3 regions of the Rosenbergiella sp. YN46 genome follow, and region 3 is predicted to be linked to each of the others. Evidence: predicted binding sites of a transcription regulator. Region 3 holds the regulator's gene; each other region holds the start of a gene.
The links. The regulator PurR, encoded in region 3, represses purine synthesis genes. The targets are predictions, from matches to a motif close to CANGCAAACGTTTGCNTG.

Region 1: purT (formate-dependent phosphoribosylglycinamide formyltransferase) is a predicted target of PurR. The motif match lies at 1,525-1,542, and genes of this name have one in related genera.
Region 2: V3W49_RS11580 (nucleoside-specific channel-forming protein Tsx) is a predicted target of PurR. The motif match lies at 1,041-1,058, and genes of this name have one in related genera.

Annotation. Positions count from the first base shown of each region.
Region 1 is NZ_JAZHEE010000002.1:210,801-213,065, forward strand. Features, by position in the region: gene V3W49_RS02690 (bifunctional 4-hydroxy-2-oxoglutarate aldolase/2-dehydro-3-deoxy-phosphogluconate aldolase) at 1-271, shown strand, start outside; gene purT (formate-dependent phosphoribosylglycinamide formyltransferase) at 309-1,490, opposite strand; gene V3W49_RS02700 (YebG family protein) at 1,614-1,925, shown strand; gene V3W49_RS02705 (tellurite resistance TerB family protein) at 2,058-2,265, shown strand, end outside.
Region 2 is NZ_JAZHEE010000013.1:40,209-42,473, forward strand. Features, by position in the region: gene nrdR (transcriptional regulator NrdR) at 1-171, opposite strand, end outside; gene V3W49_RS11575 (SadB/YajI family lipoprotein) at 330-905, shown strand; gene V3W49_RS11580 (nucleoside-specific channel-forming protein Tsx) at 1,192-2,049, shown strand; gene secF (protein translocase subunit SecF) at 2,124-2,265, opposite strand, start outside.
Region 3 is NZ_JAZHEE010000021.1:23,990-26,254, reverse strand. Features, by position in the region: gene punR (DNA-binding transcriptional activator PunR) at 1-762, shown strand, start outside; gene purR (HTH-type transcriptional repressor PurR) at 778-1,803, opposite strand; gene cydH (cytochrome bd-I oxidase subunit CydH) at 2,103-2,192, shown strand.

The sequences.
Region 1 (2,265 bases), on a different contig from region 3:
CATGGACTACGGTCTGCGTGAGTTTAAATTCTTCCCGGCTGAAGCTAACGGCGGCGTGAAGGCGCTGCAGGCTATCGCGGGGCCGTTCTCTCAGGTGCGTTTCTGCCCGACTGGCGGTATCTCGCCGGCTAACTACCGCGACTATCTGGCGCTGCCGAGCGTGCTGTGCATCGGCGGCTCCTGGCTGGTGCCGGGCGATGCCCTGGAGTCTGGCGACTACGCGTGTATTACCCGGATTGCGCGTGAAGCCGTGGAAGGCGCGAAGCAGTAATCTTCTGGCCCTCTCCATCCGGGGAGGGCCGCTTAACTTACTTCCCCTGAACCACTACCGCATCTGCAGCCGTTCTGGCCCGGTTGACTGCGTCTTCCGTGGATTTTCCGCTCGCCAGCGCCACGCCAAGGCGGCGGGTTCCCGCGATTTCCGGTTTGCCGAACAGGCGCAGCTGTAATCCGGCGCCGCAGGCGTTTTCCACGCCGCTGAAACGCAGATCCTGACTGGTCAGCTCCGGTAAAATGACCGCAGAGGCTGACGGGCCGTATTGACGAATCGCACCAACCGGAAGGCCGAGGAAGGCGCGAACGTGTAGAGCGAACTCCGACAGATCCTGAGAAATCAGAGTGACCATGCCGGTATCGTGGGGACGGGGCGACACTTCACTGAAAATGACCTCATCGCCGCAAACAAACAGCTCAACGCCGAACAGCCCATAGCCGCCAAGTGCGGTCACCACCTTACCTGCCACGTCACGGGCCCGCGCCAGCGCCTGATCGCTCATACGCTGGGGCTGCCAGGATTCGCGGTAGTCGCCGTCCTGCTGGCGATGGCCGATGGGGTCGCAAAAGTGCAGACCATCCACGGCATTGATGGTCAGCAGGGTGATTTCAAAATCGAAGTCGACCACGCCTTCGACAATCACCCGGCCTTTGCCCGCCCGGCCGCCCTGTTGAGCATATTGCCAGGCCTGTTCAATCTGGTCGACGCTGCGGATCAGGCTTTGCCCTTTACCGGAAGAGCTCATTACCGGCTTAATGATGCAGGGCAGGCCTGTCTCTTCAACCGCCTGACGAAAACCCGCCATGTCGTCGGCGAAGCGGTAGCGGGAAGTGGGCAGCCCCAGTGTTTCGGCTGCCAGGCGGCGGATGCCTTCACGATTCATGGTGAGCTGCGTGGCGCGGGCACAGGGCACCACATGGGCGCCGGCGCTTTCCAGCTCCACCAGGGCATCGGTAGCTATGGCTTCAATTTCCGGTACGATAAAGTCAGGGCGCTCTCTGGCCACCAGCGCTTTTATGCGAGCGCCGTCAAGCATATCGACGACATAGCTGCGGTGCGCTACGTGCATGGCGGGTGCATCGGCATAGCGATCGACGGCAATGACCTCAAGCCCCAGACGCTGGCACTCAATGGCCACCTCTTTCCCCAGCTCGCCAGCGCCCAGCAGCATAACGCGCGTTGCAGAAGGGCGTAACGCGGTACCCAGTACAGACATAGTGATTTCCCCGGTCAAAAAACGCAGCAACAGCCACGAAAACGTTTGCGTTGGCGACGTAGTTTAGCCAAAACGTCGGTTCTGGTATACTGATTAAAAATCCAGTATATCCGGGGTAAACCGATGGCGGTTGAAACTAAATACGTTGTTGTACGCAAAGGTGAGGAGAAAATGTCTTTTGCCAGCAAGAAGGAGGCCGATTCCTGGGACAAAATGTTAGATCTGGCAGAGTCGCTGGGGGACTGGCTGGAAGAGGGGCCTGTCGCGCTGGAGGAGTCTCAACGCGAAGCGCTGGGGTTATGGCTGGCAGAGCATAAAGAGACGCTTTCTACCCTGATTAAGACCGGTAAGCGGCCTCAATCAAAGGCGACTGCCGTGGCGGAAAAAGAAGAAAAAGCCGCACCCAAAGCGCGCGCGAAGAGCAAAGCGGCCTGAGTGTCGCCCCTTCGATAAGAACGGCCCTGCGGGGCCGTTTTGCTTTTTTTGCGTTTCCCGACATTTCCTGATGCTGGGTCACTTACCCTGCAAGGTGCATGAATAGATCAACACTGGAGCAGGAGGATGGGTATGGCTAACTGGTTAAATCAACTGCAGTCTATGCTGGGGCAAGGCAGTGCAGAACAGCCGGAGCAGGGCCTGAGCAGGCTGCTGGTTCCGGGGGCTTTGGGCGGTCTGGCAGGACTGCTGGTCGCCAGTAAGTCATCGCGCAAACTGTTGACCAAATACGGCGGCAGCGCGCTGCTGGTCGGCGGCGGCGCGGTGGCGGGCAGCGTAC
Region 2 (2,265 bases), on a different contig from region 3:
GACATCGTTGCTTTTTATCACCCGTGGCATAACCAGCTCCGCCACTTCGAAAGTGGTAAAGCGCTCGTGGCACACCAGGCACTGACGGCGGCGACGTACCGACGATCCCTCGCCCACCAGGCGGGAATCGATCACTTTGGTGTCCACAGCGAAACAAAATGGGCAATGCATAGGGCTACCTGTATCCGGAAATGATGACTGTTTTACAGTTTACCCTGTAACGCCCGGGACAACAAAGAGGCCAGGGCTTTGAGACAAAGGATCTATGTTTTCCGTCACACAGCTTCTACTATTACAGTAACTCACTGAACACAAGGAACCTTTTTATGATGACAACACGTTGCCTGAAGCTGATTCTGGCAGGAAGTCTTTTCACGCTCACTGCCTGCGCCGCCCAAAAAGAGGTGCGCCAGGTCAGCAATGAGGTGCAGGCAATGAATCAGCAAATGAATAAGCTGAGCCAGCAGTCAGTGAAGCTAACCCAGCAGAACGCCCTGAACGCCAGTTCCACCAGCGGCGCTTACCTGTTGCCGGATTCGAAAGCCGCCGCCCAACTGGATAGCCAGATAGGCACCCTGACCATGACCCTAAGCAATGTAGTCGCGACCAATAATGGCACCCGCGCCACACTCACCATTCACGGTGGTAACAGCGCACCGCTGCCCGCCTTTAGCGGCAAGGTAGAATGGGGTCAGTTACAGGGCACCCTGGAAAACTACCAGGAAGTTAACGTGCAGACCCACCCAATTAATGTGCCGAAAAGCGTGCTGGTGCCAAGTGATGTCGATATCCCACTCGATTTGCCGGGTATCACGCCGGATCAACTGGGCTTTATCCGGGTACACGATATTGTTCCGTCGGATCCCAGCTATCAGCCGCCGGCCAAATCCCCTTTCGCCAGCTAAGCTTCCGCCCGTTCATCCGACGGATGGACGGGCGCCTTCCCCGCCATACAAAAATCCTTTATTGCTAATGTGCCCCCGGACTGGATAAATCTGACGGAATGCGTAGAATTCCGGCGTCTTTATCACTTATTTGTGAAGGCAATCGATTACCTAAATGATAATCGCGTGAAAAAAGACACATTTTTGTGAGAAAGGCTTATTTATAATAGCCAGCCTTGCTACGGCGCGCTGAGATGCGCCGGCTTCCCGGAAATGTTCCCGGACAACCGAAAACAGTGGCGAAATGATGAAAAAAATAATGTTAGCGGCAGGTGCCGCAGCAGCGCTTTCCTGCTCCTTTTCCGCAAGCGCTGCGGATGGTAATAGCGAATACATCTCGGACTGGTGGCATCAGAGCGTCAACGTGGTGGGTAGCTACCACACCCGCTTCGGGCCTCAACTGCGTAACGATACCTACCTGGAATACGAAGCCTTTGCGAAGAAGGACTGGTTTGATTTCTACGGCTATATCGACGCCCCGCGTTTCTTCGGCGGCGACGGCAATTCCACCGGTATCTGGAATCACGGATCTCCGCTGTTTATGGAGATCGAACCGCGTTTTTCCATCGACAAACTGACCGGTCTGGATCTGAGCGTCGGCCCGTTTAAAGAGTGGTACTTTGCCAACAACTATATCTACGATATGGGCCGTAACAGCGCTAACCGACAGAATACCTGGTATATGGGCCTGGGTACCGATATCGATACTGGCCTGCCGATGAGCCTGTCGCTTAACGTCTACGCCAAATATCAGTGGGAAAACTACGGCGCGGCTAACGAAGACAGCTGGGATGGCTACCGCTTCAAAATTAAATACTTTGTGCCTATCACCGATCTGTGGGGCGGCAAGCTGAGCTACATCGGCTTTACCAACTTCGACTGGGGTTCCGATCTGGGCGATGAACCGAATCGCACCAGTAATTCCATCGCCTCCAGCCACATTCTGGCGCTGAACTACGACCACTGGCACTACTCATTTGTCGCCCGTTACTTCCATAACGGCGGCCAGTGGCAGGATGGCCCGGAGATGAACTTCGGTAAGGGCGACTTCCGGGTTCGCTCTACCGGCTGGGGTTACTACCTGGTGGTGGGGTACAACTTCTAAGCGCCGGGCATTACCTGGCCAAAAAAAAACCGCGACGCCAGAAACGTCGCGGTTTTTTTTTGGGCTGATGCCGCTTATGGCAGAATCGACGGCTGATCCGCTCCCTCTTTTTCCACCTTCTGCTGCTGGATGTGCTCGCGCTTCATCCCCAGCTTCAGCGCCAGAGCCGACGCCACATAGATGGAAGAGACGGTTCCGATGGATACCCCGATCAGC
Region 3 (2,265 bases):
CGCCGCCACCGCGATGTTGAACTGACGGAGGCCGGGGCCTTTTTTCTGCGCGAGGGGCGAGAAGTTATCAAAAAAATGCTCGCCACTCGCCAGCGCTGTCAGCAGATAGCCAACGGCTGGCGCGGTCAGTTTTCCATCGCCGTGGATAACATCGTCAAACCGGCGCGTATCCGCCAGCTGGTGCTGGATTTCTATCGCCATTTTCCCGATGTGGAGCTGCTGGTTTCCCGTGAAGTGTTTAACGGCGTGTGGGATGCGCTGGAAGACGGGCGCGTGGAGCTGGCGATCGGCGCTACCCGGGCGGTGCCTGTTGGGGGGCGTTACGCGTTTCGGGATATGGGGATGCTGCGCTGGCATTGCGTGGTGGCGGCCAGTCATCCGCTGGCAGAAGAGAGGGGACCGCTGGATGACGAACGGCTGCGGCGCTGGCCTTCGCTGGTGCTGGAGGATACTTCGCGTTCGCTGCCTAAGCGTACCACCTGGCTACTGGATAACCAGCGCCGCATGGTGGTACCGGACTGGGAGAGTGCAAAAGAGTGTCTGGATGCCGGGTTGTGTGTCGGTATGGTGCCGGCCCATATTGCGCAACCTCGGATAAAAAGTGGTCGCTGGACGGCGCTGACCCTGGAAAACCGTTTTCCGGATGCCGCCTGCTGTCTGAGCTGGCGTCAGAATGAAGCGTCGCCGGTGCTGGTCTGGCTGCTGGATTATCTGGGGGATAGCGAAACGCTGAATGCGGAATGGCTGAAGGAGCCCGACTGAGCGGGCTCCCTGGCGTTAGCGCCGATAGTCGCGGAACGGGCCATCGGCCACCGAGCGGCGTTCAATCAGGCGTGGGTGAACTTCCAGAGTGCGGGACTGCTCGCGCTTATTGACGATACGGTCGATAAGCATATTAAAAGCCGTTTCTCCCAGAGAATCCTTGGGCTGGTGGATGGTGGTCAGCGCTGGTGTGAAGTAACGGGAGTTGCGCACATTGTCATAACCGATAATCGAAATATCCTGAGGAACCCGCAGGCCCATTTCGTCGGCGGCGCACAGGGCGCCCATCGCCATTACATCGCCGCCGCAGAATACCGCCGTGGGGCGCTGCGGCGCGGACAGAATCTGCTGCATGGCGCGGTAGCCGGATTCCGGCTCGAAGTCGCCCTGAACCACCCATTTTTCGTTCAGTCTGATGCGCGCTTCTTCCAGCGCCTTTTTAAAGCCTGCCAGACGGCCAGCGCCAGTATTGCGGTGCGGCGAGCCGGGGATCGCGCCGATATCGCGATGGCCGCGTTCAATCAGATAGCGTCCCGCCATGTAACCCCCTTCGAAGGCATTGTCGATCACCGAGTCGGTGAAATCGGCTTTCGCTTCGCCCCAGTCCATCACCACCATCGGAATGTGGCGGTACTCTTCGAGCATCTCCAGCAGCGGCTCCGGATATTCCGAACACATCACCAGCAGGCCGTCAACGCGCTTCTGGGCCATCATCGACAGGTAGGCGCGTTGCTTTTCCTGGTTGTTCCAGGCGTTGCCCAGTACCAGGGTGTAGCCCGTATCAAAACAGTTTTTCTCTATGGCCTCGATAATTTCCGCAAAGTAGGGGGCTTCACTGCTGGTGGCCAACAGCCCGATGGTCCTGGTGTTATTCACTTTCAGGCTGCGGGCTACGGCGCTGGGTGAGTAATGTAGCTCTTTGATGGCGGCCCATACCGCATTACGGGTCTCTTCCGCGACAAAGCGGGTTTTATTAATGACATGTGACACCGTCGTGGTGGAGACGTTTGCCCGCTTTGCCACATCTTTAATTGTTGCCATCAGTCGTCACTCCCGGCCATTTCCTGGGTTCCTGAATACCGGCCGGTTAATCGTTTGCCTGGACTTATCCCGGGGCGCAACTTTTCGGGCTGCGGGTATGTCGGGGAGGCGACATTAAACGGGAGGAGGGCATAACCGGACGGCGCATAAACAAGTTAGCCGGGGATTTTGTCCTATCTTCGCCAAAAGTGGAAGAGGAAATCTGCATATAAAGCCACTTGATGCAGGATTTTCAGAGCCGTTTGTGGGAAAATGAATCAGTCCTTACACTAAATATGGAAAAGGAGCAGGAGAAACGCATGAGTACCGATCTGAAATACTCGCTGATCACCACCATTATCGCCCTTGGCGTGATTGTTGGCGGCGCCCTGACCGCCGTACTGCATTAATCTCCGGCCCGGATGCGCCCTGTTGCGTATCCGGGCCTTTCTATTATTGCCATTTGCGCAACAGCCTTTTGCT